DNA from 4 places in the Shewanella sp. KCT genome. Region 2 is predicted to be linked to each of the others. Evidence: predicted binding sites of a transcription regulator. Region 2 holds the regulator's gene; each other region holds the start of a gene.
The links. Region 2 encodes LexA, which represses DNA repair genes until DNA is damaged. Its sites were predicted from a motif close to TACTGTATNNNNATACAGTA; they were not measured.
Positions count from the first base shown of each region.

Region 1: a site for LexA is predicted at 1,736-1,755, ahead of imuA (translesion DNA synthesis-associated protein ImuA). Genes of this name have one in related genera too.
Region 3: a site for LexA is predicted at 1,220-1,239, ahead of dinB (DNA polymerase IV). Genes of this name have one in related genera too.
Region 4: a site for LexA is predicted at 1,898-1,917, ahead of recG (ATP-dependent DNA helicase RecG). Genes of this name have one in related genera too.

Region 1 is NZ_LVDJ01000019.1:24,958-28,083, reverse strand. Features, by position in the region: gene AYI87_RS19445 (Y-family DNA polymerase) at 1-797, opposite strand, end outside; gene imuA (translesion DNA synthesis-associated protein ImuA) at 798-1,610, opposite strand; gene def (peptide deformylase) at 1,906-2,397, opposite strand; gene AYI87_RS19430 (MFS transporter) at 2,577-3,126, shown strand, end outside.
Region 2 is NZ_LVDJ01000007.1:220,512-223,637, forward strand. Features, by position in the region: gene coxB (cytochrome c oxidase subunit II) at 1-11, opposite strand, end outside; gene AYI87_RS12325 (cell division inhibitor SulA) at 410-919, opposite strand; gene lexA (transcriptional repressor LexA) at 916-1,533, opposite strand; gene yrfG (GMP/IMP nucleotidase) at 1,652-2,326, opposite strand; gene nudE (ADP compounds hydrolase NudE) at 2,424-2,969, shown strand; gene cysQ (3'(2'),5'-bisphosphate nucleotidase CysQ) at 3,023-3,126, shown strand, end outside.
Region 3 is NZ_LVDJ01000011.1:119,079-122,204, forward strand. Features, by position in the region: gene bfr (bacterioferritin) at 101-574, shown strand; gene bfr (bacterioferritin) at 585-1,052, shown strand; gene dinB (DNA polymerase IV) at 1,263-2,342, shown strand.
Region 4 is NZ_LVDJ01000005.1:275,199-278,324, forward strand. Features, by position in the region: gene recG (ATP-dependent DNA helicase RecG) at 1-1,846, opposite strand, end outside; gene AYI87_RS09825 (response regulator transcription factor) at 2,004-2,600, opposite strand; gene AYI87_RS09830 (sensor histidine kinase) at 2,608-3,126, opposite strand, start outside.

The DNA of each region.
Region 1 (3,126 bases), on a different contig from region 2:
ATCTGCTTGAGCGCGATCTGAGGTAAATTCACCGAATACGCCCCCGCTTGATCATCTTTCGATTGGGCTTTGGTTTCTTCTCCTTGGCCTTCTTCTCCTTGTGCCTTATCTTCTTGGACTGCTTCTCTCACTTCTCGTTTGGCAAGATGAGTAGATGCCGTGACACCTCTTTCAGGCTCAGGGCCTGGTTCCGCATTCCTATGTTCCGCATTCCTATGCTCATCACACCCAGCTTCAACAGGCACAGTGAGCGGCAGATACCTGGCTCCCAGCTGAGCCAGCAGTGCATTCTCCCCCAGGGCAAACTGACACTCGAGGCCATAGCCTTGGGCGCTCTTCTGATATTGGCTAATGAGCCTGTCCAGACCGCCGAAGATCTTCGCCATGGAGCCCACCTCCAGCAGCAGGGTGTCTGCCACACTCGGCGCACCAGTGGGTTTACTTGCTTTATGTGGCTTACTCGGCTTATTTAGCCTATGCTGCTGGGCCTGCTCGAACGGGCAGACAGGCGGCACGACCCTGGCACTGTAACCATAACTCCACTGGCACAGCCAATGGCTGGCCTCCTGACTCAAGGAGGGTTCATAGGCCAGCAGTTGCAGCGATGGACAGAGCGCCTGGGCGGTAGCCAGGCTCTGCCCCGACTCCACGCCCTGCTTAGCCGCGGCACTCGATGCGATCAGGATCTGACTCGACTGACGCTCAAAGAGTGCCAGCTCGCCGCCCTGGGGCAAGCCTTGATGATAGCTTTGATACTGGAGTAACCAGTGGGGAAAATAGACCGCCAGCCACAACATCTACGCACTCCAGGGACCTTGTAAGATCTGACCGCTCTGCTGCTTATTAAGTTCGTTTTCCAATCTCTTATCCTGCTCCTGCAGTTTAGTCACATCGAGCATCAGACTCTGGGCCAGTAGCTCGGGTAGCAGGGATAAGGAGAAGCGCGGCGCTGGCCAGCCACCACGGCGCTTTAGAATATCCACCTGGGTCTCGAAAAACCTCGCATTCCCCGTTTCTGTATTGGCTTCGGTGCTGGTTTCTGTGCTGGGTTGCAAGGCGATCCGCAGTGGCACGGGATGAGCCTGCTCCTTGACCTTGCTTGGCAGATAACAGAGACACAGGCTCTCGCCCTTCTCGCAGGCAAGCTGCAAACGCCTGGCCTGACTGACACTGAGATCCTCGAGCCAACATAAGACCAGAGGCGAAGCGCCGCTGGTTAAGATCTGCTCGAGCGCCCAAAGCTGCTCCTTCGGCGTCTGAGTATCGACCCATAAGAGACGGCTGACATCTATCCCCTGCATCGCCAGCGACTGGGGATAAGGTACGTGAGGCGGCGTCACCAGACTCACCAACCCGGCAGAACTTCCCTCTCTCGATTGCCTAGGGATCAGGCGGCGCATCAGAGGCAGCGCCAGGCTCAGCTCGCCGATCCCTTCGCTGGAGCAGAAGATCTCGCACAGCCCCTGACTGGGCCAGCCTCCCTGTCCCAGATGACGATTAAGCTCGGGATAGCCGCTGTCCAGCCCCATTTGCAGGGGATGATAGGCATCGCCGCGCCAGAGATCGCTGCGCTGGAGTAAACGTTCAAGTTGAAGATCTGCCAAGGCCATGATGCACCCGCTCTCATTCGGTTCGGTTAAACGCCCCCTCGGAAATCGAACTATAGGCTTAGAGCTGACTTAAGCTATCGCCATGCCTGACGTCCGAGCAACACTCAAAATAAATATCACACAAATACTGTATATAAATACAGTATATTTATAAATTGGCAGATCGCAAGCAGAGAAAGCTAAGATTTGAGTGGAAGATCACCTCAATGCATCGAGCCAGTAAGCGGCAGACAGGCACAAAAAAACCACCCTAGGGTGGTTTTATCGGTTATGGGTTATCGGCTATCACTATCGATTAGCGGTATTTCTTTACCTTCTTGAGCGCTATCTGCTGCTTGAGTGGGGACAGGTGCTCGATAAAGACCTTGCCATCGAGATGATCCATCTCGTGTTGCAGGACGATTGCCAGGAAGTCATCGCTATCGATCTCAAAGGCCTCACCCTGACGATTAAGCGCCTTGACCTTCACCTTCTCGAAGCGTGTCACCTTGGCGCGGTAACCAGGAATTGAGAGACAACCCTCCTCGCCGACGATCTCACCCGAACGCTCGACGAACTCTGGGTTGATCACCACCAAGGGCTGATCGCGATCCTCAGACAGATCAATCACTAAGATGGCGTGTTCGCTGCCCACCTGGGTAGCGGCGAGCCCTATGCCATCGTCTGTGTGGTACATGGTTTCGATAAGATCATCGATAAAACCTTGCACGGCAGCAATGTCTTCTACGGGCTTGGCCTTACGTTTCAGGCGCTCATCGGGAATGGTCAATATATCGAGTACAGGCATAGTCTCAGGTTCTGGTTAATCAAATTAGGCATATAAAGTGGCGCCATTATGACCGAAATCACATTAAAGGCAACCGCAATCGGGTTTTCCCTTCAGGCCAAGCCTTGCCGCCGACTTGTATTTCATCGCCCAAGTCGATAGCATGACCAGACAAATGTATACAATATACGAGAGTAATAATGACGACCCCTACACGTACCCCATTGCCCAGTACCTTCTATGTGGCCAACACCATGGAGATCTTCGAGCGCCTCGCCTGGTATGGCTTCTTTACCCTCTCCTCCCTCTACATGACCTCTCCCGCCCACCAGGGAGGCTTAGGCTTTAGCGAACAGGAGCGTGGCCTGTTGCAGGGAATGATCCCCTTCTTTCTCTACCTGTTTCCTGTACTTACCGGCGCACTGGCCGATCGCTATGGCTACCGTAAGATGTTCCTGATCGCCTACGCTATCATGTGCCCCAGCTATTTCCTCCTGGGTCAGGTGAGCAGCTTTAGCGGCTTCTTCATCGCCTTCATGGGGGTCGCCATAGGCGCGGCCTGCTTTAAACCTGTGGTGACGGGCACTGTGGCACGCACCACAGATCACACCAACCGCGGCCTGGGTTTTGGCATCTTCTATATGATGGTCAATGTGGGCGGCTTCCTCGGCCCCTTCATCGCAGGTTATGTCCGCGCCATCAGTTGGGACTGGGTCTTCATCATGTCGGCGATCTGGATAGGTATTAACT
Region 2 (3,126 bases):
ACTTGCTTCACTAGACTTCTCCTCTGTCAATTGCGAAGGCAACTACAAAGAAGAGCCACACAGTATGTCTCGGCTCTATGCAAACTCTTCAGTTCCCAAAAAAGCAACGATGACTTCAAAGTGCGTCGGTGGTGAATCTCTTGTTCTGCTGGTGGTGACCACGCTTGCACTTACGGCTGAATATATCAGACCAATTTCAGCTTCTGTGGGCGAGGTATTACAGGTTCATTTTCGCCGCTCAAGCCGACAACCAAATTGTGCGATATAACAAATAATCGTTGATATCTCTTACTAACTTAATGGCTGTTTAAATATTGATCAAGATCACTTTTATTTTATTTTTCTAAACAAAACAGACACAAAAACGCCCCTGGCGGGGCGTCTGTATGGAAAGGTAAAGCGCGGAATATCAATGCAGCGAACTGAACAGACTCAAGGTCTGGCCGCCGAGATCCTCTTGGGGAAAAGGGTTGGCAGGTAAGTGACCATTCGCATCTTCGATTACCACCCCCAGGGCGCGGGTATTCTTGGCAACTATCTGTAGGCGACGACTGTCACGGGCATCCAGGGTTTGTGCCCAGCAGATCACCGCACTGGATGTACCACTTGTGAGGGCTTTTTCCATCGCCCACAGGGTTTCGACCTCATCCTTGGTGTGTACCAAGAGGATGCGATCCATACGCACACCGCCGTCGGCCAGCATCTGCTTGTAGCCTATATTAGGTGGGCTGATTAACACCACCCATTGTCCCTGCTGACTGAGTCGAGCCAGTTCCGGGGTGAGGGCCTGCAGCTCCTGCTTGCCCTGGGTCGAACTTGCCGTAGTCGAGATAGTGTTGCCATCGCCGCGCTTTAGTGAGCTGTCGAGATCGACCCACAGTCCTGGATGGCGTGGCGCCATACCCATTAGGTTGTTCATTGCCAGTCTCCATTTCGAATAACGCCGACGGCCAGGCCTTCGATGCTCAGGCTCTGGGTGGTGAGGTCCACCACGATAGGGGAATACTCTTCATTTTCGGCATGCAGATAGACGGTACTGCCACGTTTCTCGAAGCGTTTAACCGTTACATCATCTTCCACGCGGGCCACGACTATCTGGCCGTTTCTTGCCTGTTCGACCTTATGTACCGCCAGTAGGTCGCCCTCGAGAATACCTATATCTTTCATACTGTCACCCCTGACGCGCAGCAGAAAGTCGGCGCTGGGGCGGAACATGCTAGGGTCAACCTGATAGTGTTGTTCCACATGCTCTTGGGCCAGGATAGGCTCACCGGCGGCCACCTGACCTATGAGGGGCAGGCCGAGATCTTCAGGCTCTTCCTCTTGGGTCAGCTTGATGCCACGTGAGGTGCCGGGCATGATCTCGATGCAGCCTTTCTTGGCCAGGGCCTTGAGGTGTTCCTCGGCGGCGTTGGCGCTCTTAAAGCCTAATCGACGCGCAATCTCGGCACGGGTAGGCGGCATGCCCGTGTCGGCTATATTGCGTTTTATCAGATCTAAAATCTCGGCTTGTCTTGGGGTTAAGGGTCTCATGATTAATCCTGTCTTTCCATACAGTACCTGTCAGTATATACAGTATTTTATACAGTGCAAGTATTAACCAGATTTTCTCCCAATCCCATCAAGCGATTAGCGCCTAAAGTGTGATTGATTAGCCGAGATGCGTCTGTTCAAGTGAGAGCAGTAGATGATGGTAATCGTCGATGGCCGGGAAGTCGGCAAACTGCTTGTGAGGCTTCTGGCTGTCGGGATTCTTGATCCCCAGCTGGTAGCCAACGCCGGCCTGCTTGGCCGCCTGCAGTATGGGCTCGCTGTCGTCGATAAACAGGCAACGGCTGGGATCCAGGGAAAACTGACTAAACAGGTGACGCCAAAATTGTGGGTGTTCCTTGGGATAGCCGGTTGCGTGACTCGAGAGCATCTCATCGAGCCCGTTAGCCAGATCTGTATGCTCGAGTTTCAGCGCCAGGCTGTGGGGATGGGCATTGGTGACCAAGATGCGCCGCTTGCTGTGTCTGGCCAGTGCGGTGAGAAAGGGCATGCTGTCCTGACGCAGCTGGATCCGGTCGACCAGAGTGTGGTGCAAAGCCAGAATGTCCAGACCCAGCTCCTGTTGCCAATATTCCAGGCAATACCACTCCAGGGTGCCGAAGACCTTGGCGTAGGCTGTCTCCACTAGTTGTTGGGCGTCGGCCTTAGGGATCTGCCTTTGTTCACACAAGGCCTGAGGCACCAGACTGAGCCAGAAATGGTTGTCGAAATGCAGATCCAACAGGGTGCCGTCCATATCCAGCAGCACGGTATCTATCTTATTCCAGGGAAACATAAATCGAGTAAAAAAATTCCTTGGTTTGAGTTGTGGATTAGGCCCATCATAGTAAGATTGAGTGGTTAAGCAAACGCCATTTTTATCAGGAAGTTTCATGCCGGACAAAAAGCCGCAGATCCTACATGCCGAAGTTGTTGCCCAGAGCCGTCTGTTTCAGATAGAGCAGGTGCATTTAAAATTTTCGAACCAGGTTGAGCGTCAGTATGAGCGCATGAAGGGCAACGCCCGCGGCGCCGTGATGGTTGTGCCTGTGCATGGCGAGGAGTTACTGCTGGGGCGCGAATATGCGGCGGGCACCCACAGCTATGAGCTGGGCTTTCCCAAGGGCCTGGTGGATCCCGGCGAGACTCATGCCGAGGCGGCCAACCGTGAACTGCAGGAAGAGATAGGTTTTGGCGCCCGTAAGCTGACCCATCTGATGGAGTTGAGCCTGGCGCCTGGCTACTTTGCCAGCAAGATGCAGATCTTCGTCGCCGAAGATCTGTATGAGAGTCGATTGCAGGGTGACGAGCCTGAACCCATAGAGGTGGTACGCTGGCCATTGAGCCAGTGGTCTGAGCTGTTATTAGAAGATGATTTTTCCGAATCTCGAAGCGTTAGCGCCTTGTTTTTGGCACAGAAACATCTAAAACTAAAGTAGTTAATTCAAATTTTCATATTAGGCATTGCCAGATGTAGGCTGTTGGAGTTGTGATGAAGCCAGAAGAGTATGTTGAGCAGGCGATTTCGATTGCCATCGAGGCGGGTGAGGCCATCAAAGGTATCTACCTCGAGGGCAGTTTTGACAAAGAGGTGAA
Region 3 (3,126 bases), on a different contig from region 2:
TCTTTGATAACTAATTGAAACTTAATGTTTATTTGTAATTGGGAGAAAATTGCTCTAGGCTTAAATATTGATTTAGATCAAATCTTACTAAGGAGATCAAATGAAGGGTCATCCGAACGTCATTCGTCAGTTAAACAAGATACTGACCTTCGAATTGACGGCCATCAACCAGTACTTCTTGCACGCACGCATGTACAAAAATTGGGGTCTGGAAGAGCTCAATGAGAAGTGCTACAAGAAGTCGATCAAAGATATGAAGCATGCCGACAAGCTGATCGAGCGGGTGCTGTTTCTCGAAGGCCTGCCTAATCTGCAACAGCTTGAGAAGCTGCGCATAGGTGAGAACCCGGAAGAGATGTTGCAGTGTGACAAGACCATGCTCGAAGAGCAGCTGGTCGAGCTGCGCAGCGTGATCGCCCTGTGTGAGACGGAGCGAGACTATGTGAGCCGCGAGATCCTCGAGGACCTGCTCGAAGATGAGGAGGAGTATCTGGACTGGATCGAGGCGCAGCAAGATCTGATTAAGATGACGGGCATTCAAAATTACCTGCAGTCGCAGATGAAATCTGAATAGGGAGAGAAGCATGAAAGGCAATCAGGAAGTGATCGACACCCTCAACAAGCTGCTCACCGGTGAGTTGTCGGCGATGGATCAATACTTTGTCCACGGCTTGATGTATGAAGACTGGGGGCTTAACGAACTGCATGAGCGGATCTCCCACGAGTCTGACGATGAGCGCGAACACGCCAAGAAGCTGGTCCAGCGGATTCTGTTCCTCGAGGGCACGCCAGATGTGGCTAGCCGCGAGGCGCTGAACATAGGTAAAGATCCCCAGGAGATGCTGCAGAACGATCTCAACTACGAGTATCAGGTGGCGGCCAACCTGCGTGAAGCCATCGCCCTGTGCGAGGATAAGCAAGATTACGTCTCTCGCGAGCTGTTAGAGGTCTTGCTGGAAGAGACAGAGTCTGATCACATGTACTGGCTAGAGAAGCAGCTGGGCCTCATCGACAAGATTGGCCTGCAGAACTACCTCCAGTCTAAAATGTAAGAGACTGTTATATAAGAAAGAGGTAAGGCCTTGTATGTAAGGTGCCAGGCACAAGGCTCAAGGCATTAGCCATTCGGTGCCATGAGATAGCGATAAAGCCACCCTAGGGTGGCTTTTTGCTGCCTGTCGTCTGACGCATAGCTGTCGTTCATCGCGAAGTGATTGAATACTGTTTAAATGTACAGTATTCTTGGCGGTGGAGGTATTAAGGTGAAAAAGATTATTCATGTAGACATGGACTGCTTCTTTGCGGCGGTCGAGATGCGTGATTTTCCCGAGCTCAGGGGCAAGCCCATTGCCGTGGGTGGACGCAGCGATCGCCGCGGCGTCATCAGCACCTGTAACTACGAGGCGCGCAAGTTTGGCGTGCGCTCGGCCATGGCCTCCGCCTATGCCCTCAAGCTCTGCCCGGATCTCATCTTGGTGCCCGGCCGCATGTCTGTCTACAAGGAGGTGTCGGCGCAGATCCGTGAGGTGTTTGCCCGCTACACAGAATTAATCGAGCCGCTCTCCCTGGATGAAGCCTATCTGGATGTCAGTGACTGCACCCAATACCAGGGCTCGGCCACACTGATCGCCGAGGCGATTCGCCGGGAGATCTTCGAGGTGACAGGGCTCACGGCCTCTGCCGGCATCGCGCCGGTGAAGTTTCTGGCCAAGATAGCCTCGGATCTCAATAAGCCCAACGGCCAGTATGTGATCACTCCGCAGATGATCCCCGAGTTTGTGAAGACACTGGCGCTGATTAAGATCCCCGGCGTCGGTAAGGTGACCGCGGCAAAGCTGGAAACCATGGGATTAATTACCTGCGCCGACGTGCAGGCCTGTAGCCGTCAGAGCCTGATGGAACGCTTCGGTAAGTTTGGCGGCGTGCTCTATGACAGGGCGCTGGGGATAGACCCCCGCGGCATCTCGCCCCACAGGGAACGTAAGTCTGTCGGTGTCGAGACCACGCTCGCCAAAGATATCTACACCTATGAGCAGTGTCAGGCGGTGATGCCTCAGCTGATCCAGGAGCTGTCCGGGCGCATCAGTCGCAGCGCCAAGTCGCGCCGCATTCACAAGCAGGTGGTTAAGCTCAAGTTCGACGACTTCAAACAGACCACCATAGAGCAGCGTAGCGACGAGGTCTCGGTGAAGCTGTTTTACGATCTGCTTAAACAGGCGCTAGAGCGCCGCGCGGGGCGGGGTATTCGCCTGCTGGGGGTGTCGGTCGGACTCGAGAGTGAGGCGGTGGGGGCTGGGCTGGATGAGGAGGAGCATGGGGCGCAGATGGATCTCGGGTTTTAGCGTTAACCCTATTAACCCTATTAACCTTATTTGGCTCGTAGCTTGGACGGTTATTGCGCCAGGTTAGATTTTTGAAGCTTTACGCTTCATGGCAATCTAACGCCTGTCCGGCGGGGGTTGTGCAAGCACAGCTTCGCGCTCGCGAACGAGAGGCATGGATGCCGAACTGGCATTTAAACACGGATGTTATCTGAATATGTCCCTATACGCTCCGCGGCGACGTCCTGTCGCCGAGGGTCAAAAGCCTGCTTACACCTGTATCTTCTATCTCTTCGATTTGACCTTTTTTATTTCCAATGGTTTGGCGCGAATTGGCTTTAACTCTTTGTAACAGCTCCGATGAGCACGGTATTTGGGCCAATCATGGGGCTGTTTTCCTCTCTCTTTCATGAGGTTTGTCCAGGTGTGGCAGAGTCTGGTTTGCTTAAAAAACGAGCCCCTTCAAGGGATAGGGGTTTTTAGGGGAGCTATGGGGGCAGATGAATGATTCATCATCACCATTATGAATGTTACACAATCATTATAATAAATTTAAAAATTGGTAACTCGCTCCATATACTCGATTCTAACAGTCTTTGCTTATGTTTGTGGCCTGATGTACCGCGGGGGGAATAGGTGCTGTGGCAATAAATATTGCAGTTAGTGCAGGACTCGGTAGGGAGGTGCGGCTGATTTCCACATCGCCAACATCCTAATAAATATAAAACGTAATAAAGGAAGGATAGGATGATGGAAAAGTACATTAAAACTAATCACTTATTACGCTCCCGAGCAGCAGTAAGTC
Region 4 (3,126 bases), on a different contig from region 2:
CGTTGCTGTCTCTAAGCACCCCTAAGCGCTGGGTGGCGGTATGGGAAAGCGGCGCCTTGTAGAGCAGCACGCAGTGGCTGGCCACGGCACCACGGCCGACACGCCCCCGCAGCTGATGCAGTTGGGCGAGCCCCAGGCGCTCGGGGTTTTCGATGATCATCAGGCTGGCGTTGGGCACATCGACCCCTACCTCGATCACTGTGGTGGCCACCAGTAGCTGTATGGTGCCGGCCTTGAAGGCGTCCATGATCGCCTGTTTCTCAGTGGGTTTCATGCGGCCATGTACCAGGCCGATGGACAGCTCGGGCAGTAGCTGTTTAAGCTCCTCGGCTGTGTCTTCGGCGGCCTGACATTCCAGCACCTCAGATTCTTCGATCAGGGTACAGACCCAGTAGGCCTGACGCCCATCTTGCAGCGCGGCCCGGCGCACGCGATCGATCACCTCACCGCGGCGATTGTCTGAGATGGCAACCGTGGTCACCGGCGTGCGGCCCGGCGGCAGCTCGTCGATGATGGAGGTATCGAGATCCGCATAGGCGGTCATCGCCAGGGTGCGGGGAATAGGCGTTGCCGTCATGATCAGCTGGTGGGGATGGAAGCCCTGGCTGATCCCTTTCTCTCTCAGCCCCAAGCGTTGATGTACCCCGAACCTGTGCTGCTCATCTATGATGATCAACGACAGACGGTTGAACTCGACCTGCTCCTGAAAGATGGCGTGGGTGCCGATGACGATATGGGCTTCGCCGCTCTTAATCTGCTGCAGCGACTGTGCCCGCGCCTTGCCCTTGAGCTTACCCGCCAGCCAGCCAACGGTGAGGCCCAGAGGCTCAAACCAGGCGGCGAAGTTGTTGGCGTGCTGCTCGGCGAGCAGTTCCGTCGGTGCCATCATGGCGACCTGATAGCCGCTCTCTATGGCCTGCAGCGCCGCCAGCGCCGCCACTAGGGTCTTGCCCGAGCCCACATCGCCCTGCACCAGACGCATCATGGGATGTGCCTTGCCGAGATCTTGGGTGATATCGGCTACCACTCGCTGCTGGGCGCCAGTGGGCTTGAAGGGTAAAGAGGCCAGGAAGGGATTGAGTAGCTGCCCGGTGGGCTGCATCGCGATAGCCTTATCATGATTGCTGCGGGCCCTGAGCTGTAACATGCTCAGGTTGTGGGCCAGCAGCTCCTCCTGGATCAGCCTCTGCTGCGCCGGATGCGTGCCCTGCTCCAGGGCAAAGGGGCTGACCTCGCTCGGGGGCCTGTGCAGCAGTTGCAACGCGTCGACCAATGAGAGCTGATTGGGCCTCAGCTGAGGCGGCAATAGTTCGGTCAGTGCGCCATGGGCCAGCAGGGCCAAGGCCTGATCCGTCAAACGGATCCAGCTGGCCTGCTTGAGTCCCTCTGTGGTTGGGTAGATAGGGGTCAGGGTATCGCTGAGGCTAAAGTCGCTCTCGCCGTGGAGCATCTTGTATTCCGGGTGGATGATCTCCCGATGAAGCTTGCCCCGACGCACCTCGCCGTAGGCTCGAATGCGCTCGCCCTCTTCGAGGCCGTTACGCATGGCGGCGGAGAAGTTGAAGAAGCGCAGGGTTATGGTGCCCGAGTCGTCGCGTACCGTACAGGTGAGCATACGCTTGCGCCCCTGGACGATCTGGGTCGATTGTATGATCCCCTCTATGGTGCCGTAGCTACCGGGATAGAGGGCGGCGATGGGATAGATCTGGGTGCGGTCTTCGTAGCGTAGTGGCAGGTGAAACAGCAGATCCTGGACTGTGTTGATGCCGAGTTTCTCCAGCCGCTGCGCCATCTTGGCGGCAACGCCCTTTAACTCTGTCACAGCCATGAGATCGAGTCTATCCACGCTTTGTACCCATTTGATTTAGCGTTCTATTTAACCAGAACCTGAGTCTATTACTGTAAATATATACATATACTATCAGAGTTCGGCATGAACGCAATCTCGCGTTAGCTATGACAGGTTAAAGCTTGGGGGTAAAGCCTGAGGTCATAGTCTGAGGTTACAGCCAGCCCTTTTGCTTGGCGATGCGAGCGGCGTCGATGCGATTGCTGGCATTGAGTTTGGCGATGGCCTCGGAGAGATAGTTACGCACAGTGCCTTCGGCGATGAACAGGGTGGCGGCGATCTCCGCGCTGGAGCGTCCCTCGCTGGCGAGCCTGAGCGCCCGACGTTCCTTATCGTTCAGCGGGTCTTGTTCGCCGACGGCCATGATGGCCAGTTCGGGATCTATGATGCGCTTGCCGCGGCTGACGGCGTTAATTGCCTGGATCAGTGTCTCGGAAGGTGCGTCCTTAAGTAAGAAGCCACCCACGCCCGCCTCGATGGCACGCTTGATATAGCCTGCACGGCCAAAGGTGGTCAGGATGATGACCTTAATGGGCGCCGCTTGGTTTTGACACCATTGAGCCAACTCCAGACCGCTGAGGCCTGGCATCTCTATGTCGGTCAGTAGCAGGTCGAACTCCTGTTGCTTGAGCAGACTCAGGGCCTGGTCGCCGTCACAGGCCTGGATCACCTCAAAGTCGCCTTCTAGGGTGAGGAGCGCGGCCAGTGCACCCCTGACCATGGCTTGATCTTCGGCGAGTAATATCTTCATCCTGTCTCTATCCCTGATTTGGTAACTCGATGATAAATTGCGGGTTTGGCTCGAGCTCAATACTGAGTGTACCACCTAAGGGGCGCAGTCGCTCGCGTATGCCTGTGAGGCCATTGCCTTCGCTGAGCTGCCTCAGCTTACCATTGTCTGTGACCGAGATCCGCAGCCCCTGAGGTGTTGCCGACAGGTCGATATTACAGCTATCGCCTTGGCTATGGCGCACAACATTGTTGCACAGCTCGGTCAGGCTGAGGATCAACTGGGTCTCTACTTCCTGTGGCTGTGATGGCAGCTCACCAGAGAGGATGACGGCCATGCCCTTGTCTCTCAGCATCTGGCACAGGTGTGTCAGGGCGGCGTCTAACCCTTTGTGTTTGTAGCCTGAGACCGTTTGGCGGATTTGGCTGAGGCTTTCGCGGGCGATGGTTTCCAGTTCTGCCAGCTCGGCGCTGGCCTGGTCGGCTTGCCCCTTGGCCAATAGCTTACGCGCCAGCTCGGCCTTGAGTGAGATAGAGGAGAGAGAGTG